One region of the Sphingomonas telluris genome, then DNA from elsewhere that is predicted to be linked to it. Evidence: predicted binding sites of a transcription regulator. Region 1 holds the regulator's gene; each other region holds the start of a gene.
The links. Region 1 encodes LexA, which represses DNA repair genes until DNA is damaged. Its sites were predicted from a motif close to GTTCCNCNCTTGTTCT; they were not measured.

Region 1 (4,021 bases):
ATCCTTCGCGAACAAGAACGGTTTCTCGCTGTCGAAGCGGCTTGTCGACGCGCAGATCGCGACGCTACCCGGCACGAAAGGCCTGAACGGCCAGTTCAGCGAGCAAGCCTATGCGCAGTTCCTGGCGCAGCAGCGCATGACGGATGAGGAAGTGCGCACGATCATCCGCAACGGCCTTTTGCAGCAGCTGCTGATCGCGCCGGTTGCGGTAAACGCACGCGCTCCGGTCGGAATGGCCACGCCCTATGCCTCCATTCTCCTCGAGGGCCGCGAGGGTGAGGTCGCCTTCGTGCCGACCGCGGCGTTCCGCTCCGGGCTCAATGCCACGGACGCGGATCTACAGAAATATTACGCTGCGAACCGGCAGCGCTACGTGGTGCCCGAGCAGCGCGTACTGCGCATCGCCAAGATCGGCCCGGAGATGGTCGCCAACGTCCAGCCGACGGACGCGGAGATCGCCGAATATTACAAAGCGAACCAGGCTGCTTACGCCCCCAAGGAAACGCGGGTCATTAGTCAGGCCGTGGTCGCCGACCAGGCAGCGGCGCAGGCGATCGCCAACCGTGCGAAAAGCGGCCAGACGTTCGCAGCGGCCGCAGCTCCCGCGGGCCTTAGCGCGGCAGACATCTCGGTCGGGCCGCAAACTCGCCAGGAATTCACAGATTTGGCAGGCTCGAAGACGACCGCGGCCACCTTCAGCGCAGCTCAGGGGGCGATCGTCGGTCCGATCCAGGATCAGGGCACGTGGCACGTCGTGAAAGTCGACGAGATCCGCCGAGAGGGCGGCAAGACGATCGAGCAGGCTCGCGCCGAAATCTCGGCCAAGCTGATCGCGGACAAGCGCAAGGAGGCGCTCGAAGCCCTCGTCGACAAGGTCCAGGATGCGCTCGACGGCGGGTCAAGCTTCAGCGAAGCGGCCGCCGCTGCCAAGCTCAAGGTCATGGAGACCCCGCCGATCACATCCGACGGCAAGTCCCGGACCGATCCCGGCTTCCAGCTCCCCGCGGAGCTCGCTCCCGCGCTGAAGAGCGGGTTCGATCTGGCGGAATCGGACGAGCCAGTCGTCGAGACCCTGCCGAACGATGCGGGATACGCACTCGTGGCGCCTGCCCGGGTGATTGCCGCCGCTCCGGCTCCGCTGGCGCAGATCCGCGACCGCGTTGCCCAGGACTGGCTCGCCTCGCAGGCTTCGCAGCGGGCGAAGCAGCTGGCGGATTCGATCACGGCCAAGGCGGCCCGTGCTCCGCTCACCCAGGCGACGGCGGGCGTTCAGGTCCCCGTCCGCGTCGAGCCCGTGCGTGCGCGCAGGTTGCAGCTCGCCCAGTTCCAGGGCCGCGTTCCCCCGCCCCTCGCCGTCATGTTCAGCATGAAGCAGGGCACCACCCGCACAGTCGCAGGCGCTCAGGGCGAAGGCTTCTACGTCGTGAAGCTCAACAACATCATCCCGGGCAACGCCATGGCGCAGCCGGGACTGATCGGCTCCACCCAGAAGCAGATGTCTGAGACGCTCTCGCAGGAATACGGCATGCAGTTCCTGAACGCTGTTCGCAACGCGACCAAGGTCAAGCGCAACGACAAGGGCATTGCCGAAGCCAAGGCGCGAATGGCAGGCAGCGGAAGCTAAGTCGGTATCGCTACCGTCCGCTTGACGGGCTTCATTTTGTTGCCTACACGTTCCCTGTCTGTTCCAAGGGGGATGGCTGGCAATGCTCACCGCCAAGCAGCACGAGCTGCTCCTGTTCATCAATACGCGCCTCAACGAGTCCGGCGTCAGTCCGAGCTTCGACGAGATGCGCGAAGCGCTCGACCTCAAGTCGAAGTCTGGCGTCCACCGCCTGATTTCGGCACTTGAGGAGCGCGGATTCATCCGGCGGCTGCCCAACCGGGCCCGCGCACTTGAGATCCTGAAGGTACCGGAATCTGCGGCTCCTGCCGCCCATGCCCCGAGGCCGGTCATCCAGGCGGCTGCGAACGACACGATCGAAATCCCGATGCATGGCCGGATTGCCGCCGGCACGCCCATCGAGGCATTGCAGGGCACTGAAGGCTTTGCGGTTCCCGCCGCGTTGCTCGGGCCCGGCGAGCATTATGCGCTGGAGGTGTCGGGTGACTCGATGGTCGAAGAAGGCATTCTCGACGGCGACTTCGCTCTCATCCGCAAGGTCGACACAGCGCGCGATGGCGAGATCGTCGTCGCGCTCATCGACAATGAGGAAGCGACGCTCAAGACTTACCGTCGCGAGGGCCGCACGATCCGCCTCGATCCGGCGAATGCCCGATACGAGCCGCAGCGCTACGACGAAGGCCGTGTCAGCATCCAGGGTCGCCTGGCCGGCCTGATCCGCCGGTACTAACATGGCGGCCGCGCGCATCGATTACGTCGAGCTCCCAAGCGCGACGGCACATGAGCTCACCCGAGCTTTCTATTCGAAAGCTTTCGCTTGGGCGTTCACCGACTACGGTCCTGACTATTCCGCGACGACCACGGGCGACGTGGACGTCGGGCTCAACGGGCAGCCGGAAGAGGCGCTCTCCGCTCCTCTCCCGGTCATCCGCGTCGGCGATCTCGAAGCCGCCTTTGATGCAGTAACCAAGGCCGGCGGCACGATCGCAAAGCCGATCTTCGCCTTCCCCGGAGGACGGCGCTTCCACTTCATCGACCCGTCGGGAAGCGAGCTCGCAGTCTGGCAGTCCGCCCAATAGACTAAGGCTGAAGCAGCTCGGCAGGCCTGACGTCGATCGAGCGGTAGACGATCGTACTGTTCACTAGGATGAAGACCAGGATCGAGCCAACTAACTGAACACGCATGCTCTTCGACCAAGCCATCAGGCCGAAGATGGCGAGCAAGGGTATCGTCTGCCAGGGGAATTTCGTGGCCAGCTCGAAACCGCTGACCGACCGGCCCACGACTGCTTCGAATAGGTCCATCAATCGCACGAAAACACCGATGACCCACAAGGTCGTTAGCAGGTAGAGCAGCCTTCGGTTGGCCATGTAGTGCTGGGCGAGGTCCAGGCCCTCTTCCGGAATATCATCCGGAAGAACCGTCATGGCCGCGAGCGAAAGAAGAATTGCGGGGACGATCAGCGTCAGCAAGTCGAAGTAGGTGAACCTCTCCACACCGGTGAACCGCCAGAGCCCGAAGAACTCTTCGAGAATGGCCATGAAGACGGTCGCCGCCGCGATGAGGGCTGTAAAGCTCCACTTCACCCGGCCCCGGGCTCTCAGCAGCTTGTGAAAGCTCTGAACGAGATCGCTTACGGCAAGCGCAAGGATGATGCTGACGAACGCCGCCAGGTACGCGAACATGTCGATGCTCGTCGCCATCGGCTTGCCCCCTGTCCCGAGCGGCGCCCCCGCGCCTGACTTCTACTCCGCCGTGGTCGGATCGATCACGTTTCGGACCTGCGAAATCCTGTTGGCCGGGAACCCGCCTCGCTGCGCATGCTCGCGGATGATCTCCTCATTCGGCGCCCGATAGATGCAATAGATCTTGTCGTCGGTGACGTAGCTCTGCACCCACTGGATCTCAGGACCGAGTTCCTTGAGAACCGAACAACTCGTCTGCGATGCGCCCTTGAGCTCGCTCTGCCCCAGCGATCCTACGCCCGGCATGTCCCGCTCGATGACATATTCTGGCATACGCGTCCCCTTCACAAAGGCGACCGGCATAGCGGATTTTCACGGTTCCGTCAGTGCCCAGGGATGCTCGCCCAAGCGCTCGGAAACGCTCGTCGCCCGAGGTTCGGAACCCAGATAGAGCGCGACGCCTCCGGCTCGGGAAAGAGCCTGACGATCGAGCTTCAGCCAGCGCGGCTCGCATCCCAATGGCAAACGGCGGTCCGAGACGACGATGTCGGCGTCCGCGCAAGCCTTGGTAAGCGCCTCCCAATCGATGCGGGTGCTCGTACGAGTGGCGAGAAGGCGCCATTCCCGGCCTTCGCGCCGAATGACCGCGACGCAGCTGTCCTTCGAACAGGTGCCGAACGGGGCGCTCGCGAGCAGGCCGGGCACATCGTC
Region 2 (4,021 bases), on a different contig from region 1:
GCCCGGCCGTTCTTCTGCTCGACACGCTCGAAATGGACGAGCTCGTCGAACTCCTTGCCCGTGGGCGGGTGCTCGCGGTTGCGCTGGAAGAAGCACTTCCCCTCGCGGCAGCGGTACAGGTTGAGCAGGCGCCGCTCGATGAAGGGAAGCATGATCGGCGCCACGATCTGGTAATAGAGAGTCGTCGCGCGAACGCTGATTTCGGGCTTCTCGTAGGTCGGCTCCGGCGTCCAGGTCATGCGCGGACAACGCGCTTCCCGCAAATTCGCGCTGGTGTGATTGCATCGACGCCGTCCTAGGCTGGGCCGAAGTCCTTACAATTACTGCTGTTCACCCCGCACGCAGTCCTGTTAACTTGTCATTACAAAGGGGGCGAGTTGTATGGCCGCGAGGCAGTCCAGCGAACCTGGGGTGAACGCGATGCGGTTCGCCCTCATGTTCACCGTGGTGATGGCGCATGCCTGGTGGCTGTTCGGCTTGCCGCTCGAACGCAGCTTCGCGACGTTCCTTCTGCTGGTCACCGCCCAGAGCTCGGTGCCTGCCTTCTTCATCACCAGCGGCTACTTCCTACGGTGGCGCGAGGGCAGCCCCTTCGCGGTCACCCGCTGGTCGCTTGGAAAGCTGATCCCCCTCTATCTGCTGTGGATGGCGATCTACGCGGTCGTCACCTACTTCTCCGGCTGGGGCGCCTTCTATGCTGTGACGGCATGGCACTCGAGCGGGAACGGCTATCTCGACCTTCTCCACGACGTCACGTTCGGAGTGACGACCCGGCACCTCTGGTTCCTCCCGGCGCTGGCGGCGGCTCTGTCCGTCACCTCCCTCTCCCTTCGATTCCTGGGTGAGCGCCTGACCTGGGTCGTGCTCGGCTCAATCGCCGCTCTCGGGCTGCTGACCGGTCCGTACCAGATGTTTCTCGGCTATCAGGGTCACGCCTTCCGGGCGCTCGCCCTGACGTCGCCCCTGCTGGTGATGATCGGCGTGCTGCTCGCCAGGCGAAACGTTCCGCGATGGGCGGTCCTGTTCGGCCTGGCTGCGTTCCTTTGCTATTGGCTGCAAGTCTTCGACGACAAGTGGCTGGCAACGGCCCCGGGCTATTCGTCCGACCGGAAGATGGCGGTGACGCTCGCAACGATACCGTTCGCGTTGTCGGTGTTTCTGTTCGCCCGTGCCCTGCCTGCAGCGAAGTCAATCGAGTGGCTGTCGAGACGCAAGCATTATCTGCTGATCATCTATTGCATCCATCCGATGATGCTGACGGCGATTCGGTCCGTCTGGGACCAGCGAAGCCTGCCTTCGATGCTGTCCGCGGCGGCTATCGCCTACCTTATGTCGTGCCTTGCCGCGGTGGCCTTCGACAGGGCGCAAAAACGCTGGCGGGAATTCGGCAGAAGCCGTGCGAATTCCGAGCCCTTCGACCCGCCTGAACCCGCCTCGGCCGTCACTCGCGGCTGACGCCCATCGCGGAGGCGGCTGGCCTCCTCTTCTGAAAACTGACTCGCTTTGGGACGGTCGTTGCGGATGGGACTCATCCACAGCATTTTTTGCTTCACAACGAATTTACCCGCTTGCGTCCTAATGCGATTGAGGCACAATAGGTTGTAGCGAACAGGGGGATACTCGCAATTACTGGTGTTTCGCGCTGGAATCACTATATTCCGGTGATGGGCAAACTCGTCCCCGATTTCCACAGGGACGACCAGTGAAAAAGCCCCTCTGAACGCCGAAAACGGCTAGGATGACCGGCATGGCTCCGAGTCGAACAATTGGGGAACAAAGGCCTCCTGAAGAGGCCGATAGCGGACGGGGAAGCGTAATGGATTTTTCTACCGGCTCAGAAGTTCCGAGCGACGATACGGCGACGGCAGTCCGCACGTCCAAGACGGTTGACGCGCGCGCGTTCGAGGTCACGACCGACGAGTCTCGTGACTCGCTCCTCACCGACTTCGGCAAGGAAACCCTGCGCGACCGCTACCTGCTTCCGGGCGAGACGAACCAGGACCTGTTCGCGCGCGTCGCCGCGGCCTACGCCGACGACGCCGACCACGCGCAGCGGATCTACGATTACATCTCGAAGCTGTGGTTCATGCCGGCGACGCCCGTGCTGTCGAACGGCGGCACCGGCCGCGGCCTTCCGATCAGCTGCTATCTGAACAGCGTTTCCGACAGCCTCGACGGCATCGTCGGCACCTGGAACGAGAACGTGTGGCTCGCCTCCAAGGGCGGCGGCATCGGCACCTATTGGGGCAGCGTCCGCGGCATCGGTGAGCCGGTCGGCCTCAACGGCAAGACCAGCGGCATCATCCCGTTCGTCCGCGTGATGGACAGCCTCACGCTGGCGATCAGCCAGGGTTCGCTGCGTCGCGGCTCGGCCGCCTGCTATCTCGACATCAATCACCCCGAGATCGAGGAATTTCTCGAGATCCGGAAGCCGTCCGGCGACTTCAACCGTAAGGCGCTCAACCTCCACCACGGCGTGCTCGTCACGGACGAGTTCATGGAAGCGGTCCGCAACGGCGAGGAATTCGTGCTGCGCAGCCCGAAGGACGGATCGGAGCGCGGCAAGGTCGACGCACGCAGCCTATTCCAGAAGCTGGTGGAGACCCGCCTCGCGACCGGCGAGCCGTACATCATCTTCATCGACGCCGTGAACAAGACGATGCCGAAGCATCACCGCGATCTCGGCCTCAAGGTGACGACGTCCAACCTCTGCTCGGAAATCACCCTTCCGACCGGCAAGGACCATCTCGGCGTCGACCGCACCGCCGTCTGCTGCCTCAGCTCCTTGAACCTCGAGACCTGGGACGAGTGGAACAAGGACAAGACTTTCATCGAGGACGTGATGCGCTTCCTCGACAACGTGCTCAGCGACTATATCGCCCGCGCGCCGGACGAGATGGCGCGGGCCAAGTACAGCGCCGATCGCGAGCGCTCGGTCGGCCTCGGCGTCATGGGCTTCCACTCCTTCCTCCAGGCCCGCGGCATCCCGTTCGAGGGTGCGATGGCGAAGTCGTGGAACATGAAGATCTTCAAGCATATCCGCGCGCAGGTCGACGAAGCGTCGATGATGCTCGCCAAGGAGCGCGGGCCGTGCCCGGACGCCGCGGACATGGGCGTGATGGAGCGCTTCAGCTGCAAGATGGCGATCGCGCCGACCGCGTCGATCTCGATCATCTGTGGCGGCACTTCGGCCTGCATCGAGCCGATCCCGGCCAACGTCTACACCCACAAGACGCTGTCGGGCTCCTTCTCGATCCGCAACCCGCACCTCGAAAAGCTGCTGAAGGACAAGGCCAAGGACACCGACAAGGTGTGGAACTCGATCCTCGAGCAGGGCGGTTCGGTCCAGCACCTCGACTTCCTCACGCAGGAAGAAAAGGACGTGTTCAAGACCAGCTTCGAGATCGACCAGCGCTGGCTGCTCGAGCTTGCGGGCGACCGCACGCCCTACATCGACCAGGCGCAGTCGCTGAACCTGTTCATCCCGGCCGACTGCGACAAGTGGGACCTGCTGATGCTCCACTTCCGCGCGTGGGAGCTGGGCATCAAGTCGCTCTACTACCTGCGCTCCAAGTCGGTGCAGCGCGCCGGTTTCGCCGGCGGGGTGGAAGCGGACAACACGCCCGAGCTCCGCGAAATCCAGGTCACCACGACCACGGACTACGACGAATGCCTGGCCTGCCAGTAATCTCACAGCGGACCCGCCAGGTCGCGAAGGTCGCCGGCGGTGTCGTCGGCGGGCTGGTCTTGCTCGACTTCATCGGGTTCGTTGCGACCGTCTATTTCAGCGCCGAGCTGCTGCAGGTCGCGCAACGCTACGGCGTCGCGGGGTTGCTGCCGAAGTGAGCACTCAGCAGGTCATCGAGCTTGCGCTGGCCGCCGCGCTGTTCGCGCTGGGCGTGTGGCAATATCGCCGCCGCACGGCCGACGGCGAGGCGTACGGCAGCCAGAGCGCGGTACTCCTGTTCATCGTCGCCATCCTGCTGGCGATCCACGGCCTGGCCCTGCTCGACTACCGGCC
Region 3 (4,021 bases), 430 kb from region 1:
TGCCGGTCGCGGATTATACGGCGCTGTCGGTCAGCGACACCGGCTGCGGCATCCCCGCGAGCGTCCTCGGCAAGGTATTCGAGCCCTTCTTCACGACCAAGGAAGTGGGCAAGGGAACGGGCCTCGGCCTCTCCACCGTTTACGGTATCGTCAAGCAGTCCGGGGGTTTCATCTTCGCGGACTCCAAGGTCGACGAGGGAACCCGCTTCGTCATCTACTTGCCGGTCCACGGCGCGGAGGAAGCACCCAAGCCGACCCGCCGAGGCAAGGAAGGCCACAACGAACTTTGGGGCACGGGTACCGTGCTGCTCGTCGAGGACGAACCGATGGTTCGGACCGTGGCCGAGCGGGCGCTCACTCGCCACGGTTATTCGGTGGTCACGGCCAACAATGGTCAGGAAGCGCTGGAGATCCTGGACCGCGGCGAGGAATTCGCTTTGCTGATCAGCGACGTCGTCATGCCGGAGATGGATGGACCGACGATGGTTCGCGAAGCGCGCAAGACGCGGCCCGATCTGCCTGTCCTTTTCATGTCCGGCTACGCGGAAGAACAACTTCGCAAATCCATCGACATCGACAAGGTTGCTTTCCTCCCCAAGCCGTTCTCGGTGCAGGAGCTTGCCGAGGCGGCGCGCAAGGCTCTTACTCCGTCTTAACAATTAGGGGCTTTGCTCCGGACGAACCTCAGCTTATCGCAGGGAAATATGGGGCAGCGTAGCATCCTGGTTGTAGAGGACGAGCCACTCATCGCGATGATGCTCGAGGACTTTCTGGAGTCGCTCGGTCATTCTGTGCGTGCGACGTGCGAGTCCGTGGGCGATGCCCTCGTAGAAGCCGACAAGGGCGGGTTCGATGTCGCGATCCTCGACGTGAACCTGAAGGGAGAAAGCGTCTGGCCCGTTGCCGAGCGCTTGCGCGACAAGCAGATCCCGTTTGTGCTCGCGACCGGCGGGCACGTCGATCCGCCGCCCGCGGAATTCGCCAACGTTCCGGTGATCGAAAAGCCCTATACCGTCGATCGGGTCACCCCGGCTCTCGAAGCGGCCTTCGCCCAGTAAGCATCCAACCGTGATCAAGCTCGTTACGGTCGGGCTTGTCCTGTTCCTTATCTTCGCGTTGGTCGTGTCGCTTTTCCAGAACCGCATCCTCTTTCCGACCCACATGGTCGGCCGTCCGGGTCCGCTGCCGCACGGCACGCAGCGCCTCAGCCTGAACACGCCCGACGGCTATCGGCTGCAGGGCGTTCACATCCCGCCTTCGCGGGATGGCGGCGAGCGGCTCCTGATTGTGGCCTTCGCGGGCAATGCCTGGAACTCGGCGGACGCCGCCGATTACCTCAGCGAGGTCTATCCCGAAGCGCACATCGTCGCGTTCCACTATCGGGGATATGCGCCGTCGACCGGCTCGCCTTCGACCGAAGCGCTGATGGCGGACGCCCCGCTGATCTATGACGCCGCGACTGCCCGCGTGAAGCCGCAGCGGACGATCGCCGTCGGCTTCAGTATCGGAAGCGGCGTTGCGGCGAGCCTGGCGGAAAAGCGTCATCTCGATGGACTCATTCTGGTGACGCCCTTCGACTCTCTAAAAGCGGTCGCGCAGGGCCATTGTCCCTGGCTCCCGATCGGAATGGTCTTCCATGAGCAAATCGATGCCGCGGGCAGCCTGCGCCGCGTCGACGCGCCGGTCGCCATCATCGCGGCGGGCAGGGACACTTTGATCCCGGGCCGGCGGACGGATGCGCTCCGTCGCCGGGTGCCGAACCTTGTCTTCGACAGGACAATCGAAGGAGTCGGGCACAACGACATCTATCACACGACCGCCCTTCACGAGGCGATGAGCGACGCGCTTGCCGCTCTTTCAAAATAGATTTCGAGTGAGATGGGTGCGCGGTGACCTGGCCCATTCGCGACTTCCCACCTGTCGGCGATCAAGTCCAGGTCCAAAAGTCTCGGCAAAGGGCCGGCTCTCCGTGACTTTACTGACTTTACTAAGACTAGTTCCCCTCTTGTTCTCACGGAACAAAGCATGTACAAAAAGAATATGGGGGCGGCGCTCGGACGCCCGTTGACGAGGGGATGAATAGCATGGCAGCGCAGCTCAAAGTCATCGGTAGCGGATTGGAAGTACCCGGAATGGATAGGCAAAAGGCCCTTGAGGCTGCGCTCGCGCAGATCGATCGCGCGTTCGGCAAGGGCTCGGCAATGAAGCTCGGCAGCCGTGAGAAGATGGAGATCGAGACGATCTCGACCGGCAGCCTCGGCCTCGATATCGCGCTCGGCGTCGGCGGACTGCCACGCGGCCGCATCGTCGAAATCTACGGTCCGGAAAGCTCGGGCAAGACGACGCTTGCGCTGCACGCGATTGCGGAAGCGCAGCGCGTCGGCGGCACGGCAGCGTTCGTGGACGCGGAGCATGCGCTCGACCCGGTCTATGCGAAGAAGCTTGGTGTCGACATCGACGAGCTGATCGTGTCGCAGCCCGACACGGGCGAGCAGGCGCTGGAGATCGTCGACACGCTCGTCCGTTCCAACGCGATTGACGTGCTGGTGATCGACTCCGTGGCCGCGCTGGTTCCGCGGGCCGAGATCGAGGGCGAGATGGGCGACAGCCACGTCGGCCTTCAGGCGCGCCTAATGAGCCAGGCGCTGCGCAAGCTGACGGGTTCGATCAGCCGCTCGCGCTGCCTGGTGATCTTCATCAACCAGGTCCGCATGAAGATCGGCGTCATGTACGGAAATCCCGAGACGACGACCGGCGGCAACGCGCTGAAGTTCTACGCTTCGGTCCGTCTCGACATCCGCCGCACCGGCCAGATCAAGGATCGCGACGATATCATCGGCAACACGACCCGCGTGAAGGTCGTGAAGAACAAGGTCGCTCCGCCGTTCAAGCAGGTCGAGTTCGACATCATGTACGGCGAAGGCGTGTCCAAGGTCGGCGAGGTTCTCGACCTCGGCGTCAAGGCCGGCTTGGTCGAGAAGTCGGGCGCCTGGTTCAGCTACGACTCGGTCCGGATCGGGCAGGGCCGCGAAAACGCGAAGGTCTTCCTCAAGGAGAATCCGGACATGCTCGATCGCATCGAGCGCTCCATCCGCGGCAAGACCGAGGAGGTCGGCGAGGCGCTAATGGTTGGTCCGTCGCCAGACGACGACGTCGCTGCCGAATAATTTCTAGCTCTTCAGAATTGGACCGCCGCGTGAGGACAGCTCGCGCGGCGGTCTTCTTTGGCTTAAGCGAGATCCTCGGTGAGCCCGGACGAGTCCGGTTTCTCGTCCGCGTTCAGTCGTTCGAATAGCCGCGTCGGCTCCGTGAGCACGATCACCAGGAAGCCGCCCGTTGCGCAGAGAGCTGTGCCGACCACGAAGGGCGTGGCCGTCCCGTCGAACTGTTGTCCGATAACGAAGCCCAGAAGTGCCGCGCCGATCGTACCAACGACGCCCTGCACGGACGACGCTGTGCCGGCGATGGGCGCCATATTTTCCATCGCCAATGTGCCGAGATTCGATGAGGTGAAGGCGAAGCAGCACATGGTCAGCGCCTGCATGCCGATGAACACCGGAAGCGACTCAAAGCCTGCCAAAGCGATGATAGCGTGCACGGCGGTCACCAGCGCGAAGGCCGCGGCTGCGCTGTGACCGACCCGCCTCAAACCGAAGCGCCCGACCACGCGCGAGTTCATGTACGATGCCAGCGCCATCGGCGCGGCAATCGCAGCGAACACGAGGCCGATGAAGCGGCCTTCGTGGAAGGCGTCAAAGACGATTTGCTGGATCGAGCTGATGTAGGCGACCAGGCCCGCAAAACTGATCGTGACAGCAAGCGTGTATCCGAGGGACTGCCGGTCCCGGACGGTCTCGGCCACGGCGGAACTGATCTCGCGCCAGTCGAGCTTCCGCCGGAACTCCGGATGCAGCGTCTCGGGCAGGCGCAGCCACGACCAGGCGAGCATGAGGAACGCATAGCCGCCAAGGACCAGGAAGATCGCGCGCCACGGGGCGAACAGAAGGATCAACTGCCCGAT

Region 2: a site for LexA is predicted at 1,760-1,775, ahead of LZ016_RS14165 (ribonucleoside-diphosphate reductase subunit alpha). Genes of this name have one in related genera too.
Region 3: a site for LexA is predicted at 1,997-2,012, ahead of recA (recombinase RecA). Genes of this name have one in related genera too.

The regions. Positions count from the first base shown of each region.
Region 1 is NZ_JAKZHW010000001.1:699,239-703,259, reverse strand. Features, by position in the region: gene LZ016_RS03640 (peptidylprolyl isomerase) at 1-1,624, shown strand, start outside; gene lexA (transcriptional repressor LexA) at 1,707-2,354, shown strand; gene LZ016_RS03630 (VOC family protein) at 2,356-2,703, shown strand; gene LZ016_RS03625 (hypothetical protein) at 2,705-3,328, opposite strand; gene LZ016_RS03620 (DUF4242 domain-containing protein) at 3,371-3,643, opposite strand; gene LZ016_RS03615 (ComEC/Rec2 family competence protein) at 3,683-4,021, opposite strand, start outside.
Region 2 is NZ_JAKZHW010000002.1:633,358-637,378, reverse strand. Features, by position in the region: gene ligD (non-homologous end-joining DNA ligase) at 1-239, opposite strand, end outside; gene LZ016_RS14170 (acyltransferase family protein) at 421-1,455, shown strand; gene LZ016_RS14165 (ribonucleoside-diphosphate reductase subunit alpha) at 1,817-3,688, shown strand; gene LZ016_RS14160 (hypothetical protein) at 3,670-3,846, shown strand; gene LZ016_RS14155 (hypothetical protein) at 3,843-4,021, shown strand, end outside.
Region 3 is NZ_JAKZHW010000001.1:1,127,120-1,131,140, reverse strand. Features, by position in the region: gene LZ016_RS05705 (hybrid sensor histidine kinase/response regulator) at 1-656, shown strand, start outside; gene LZ016_RS05700 (response regulator) at 705-1,058, shown strand; gene LZ016_RS05695 (alpha/beta hydrolase) at 1,069-1,866, shown strand; gene recA (recombinase RecA) at 2,085-3,167, shown strand; gene LZ016_RS05685 (multidrug effflux MFS transporter) at 3,230-4,021, opposite strand, start outside.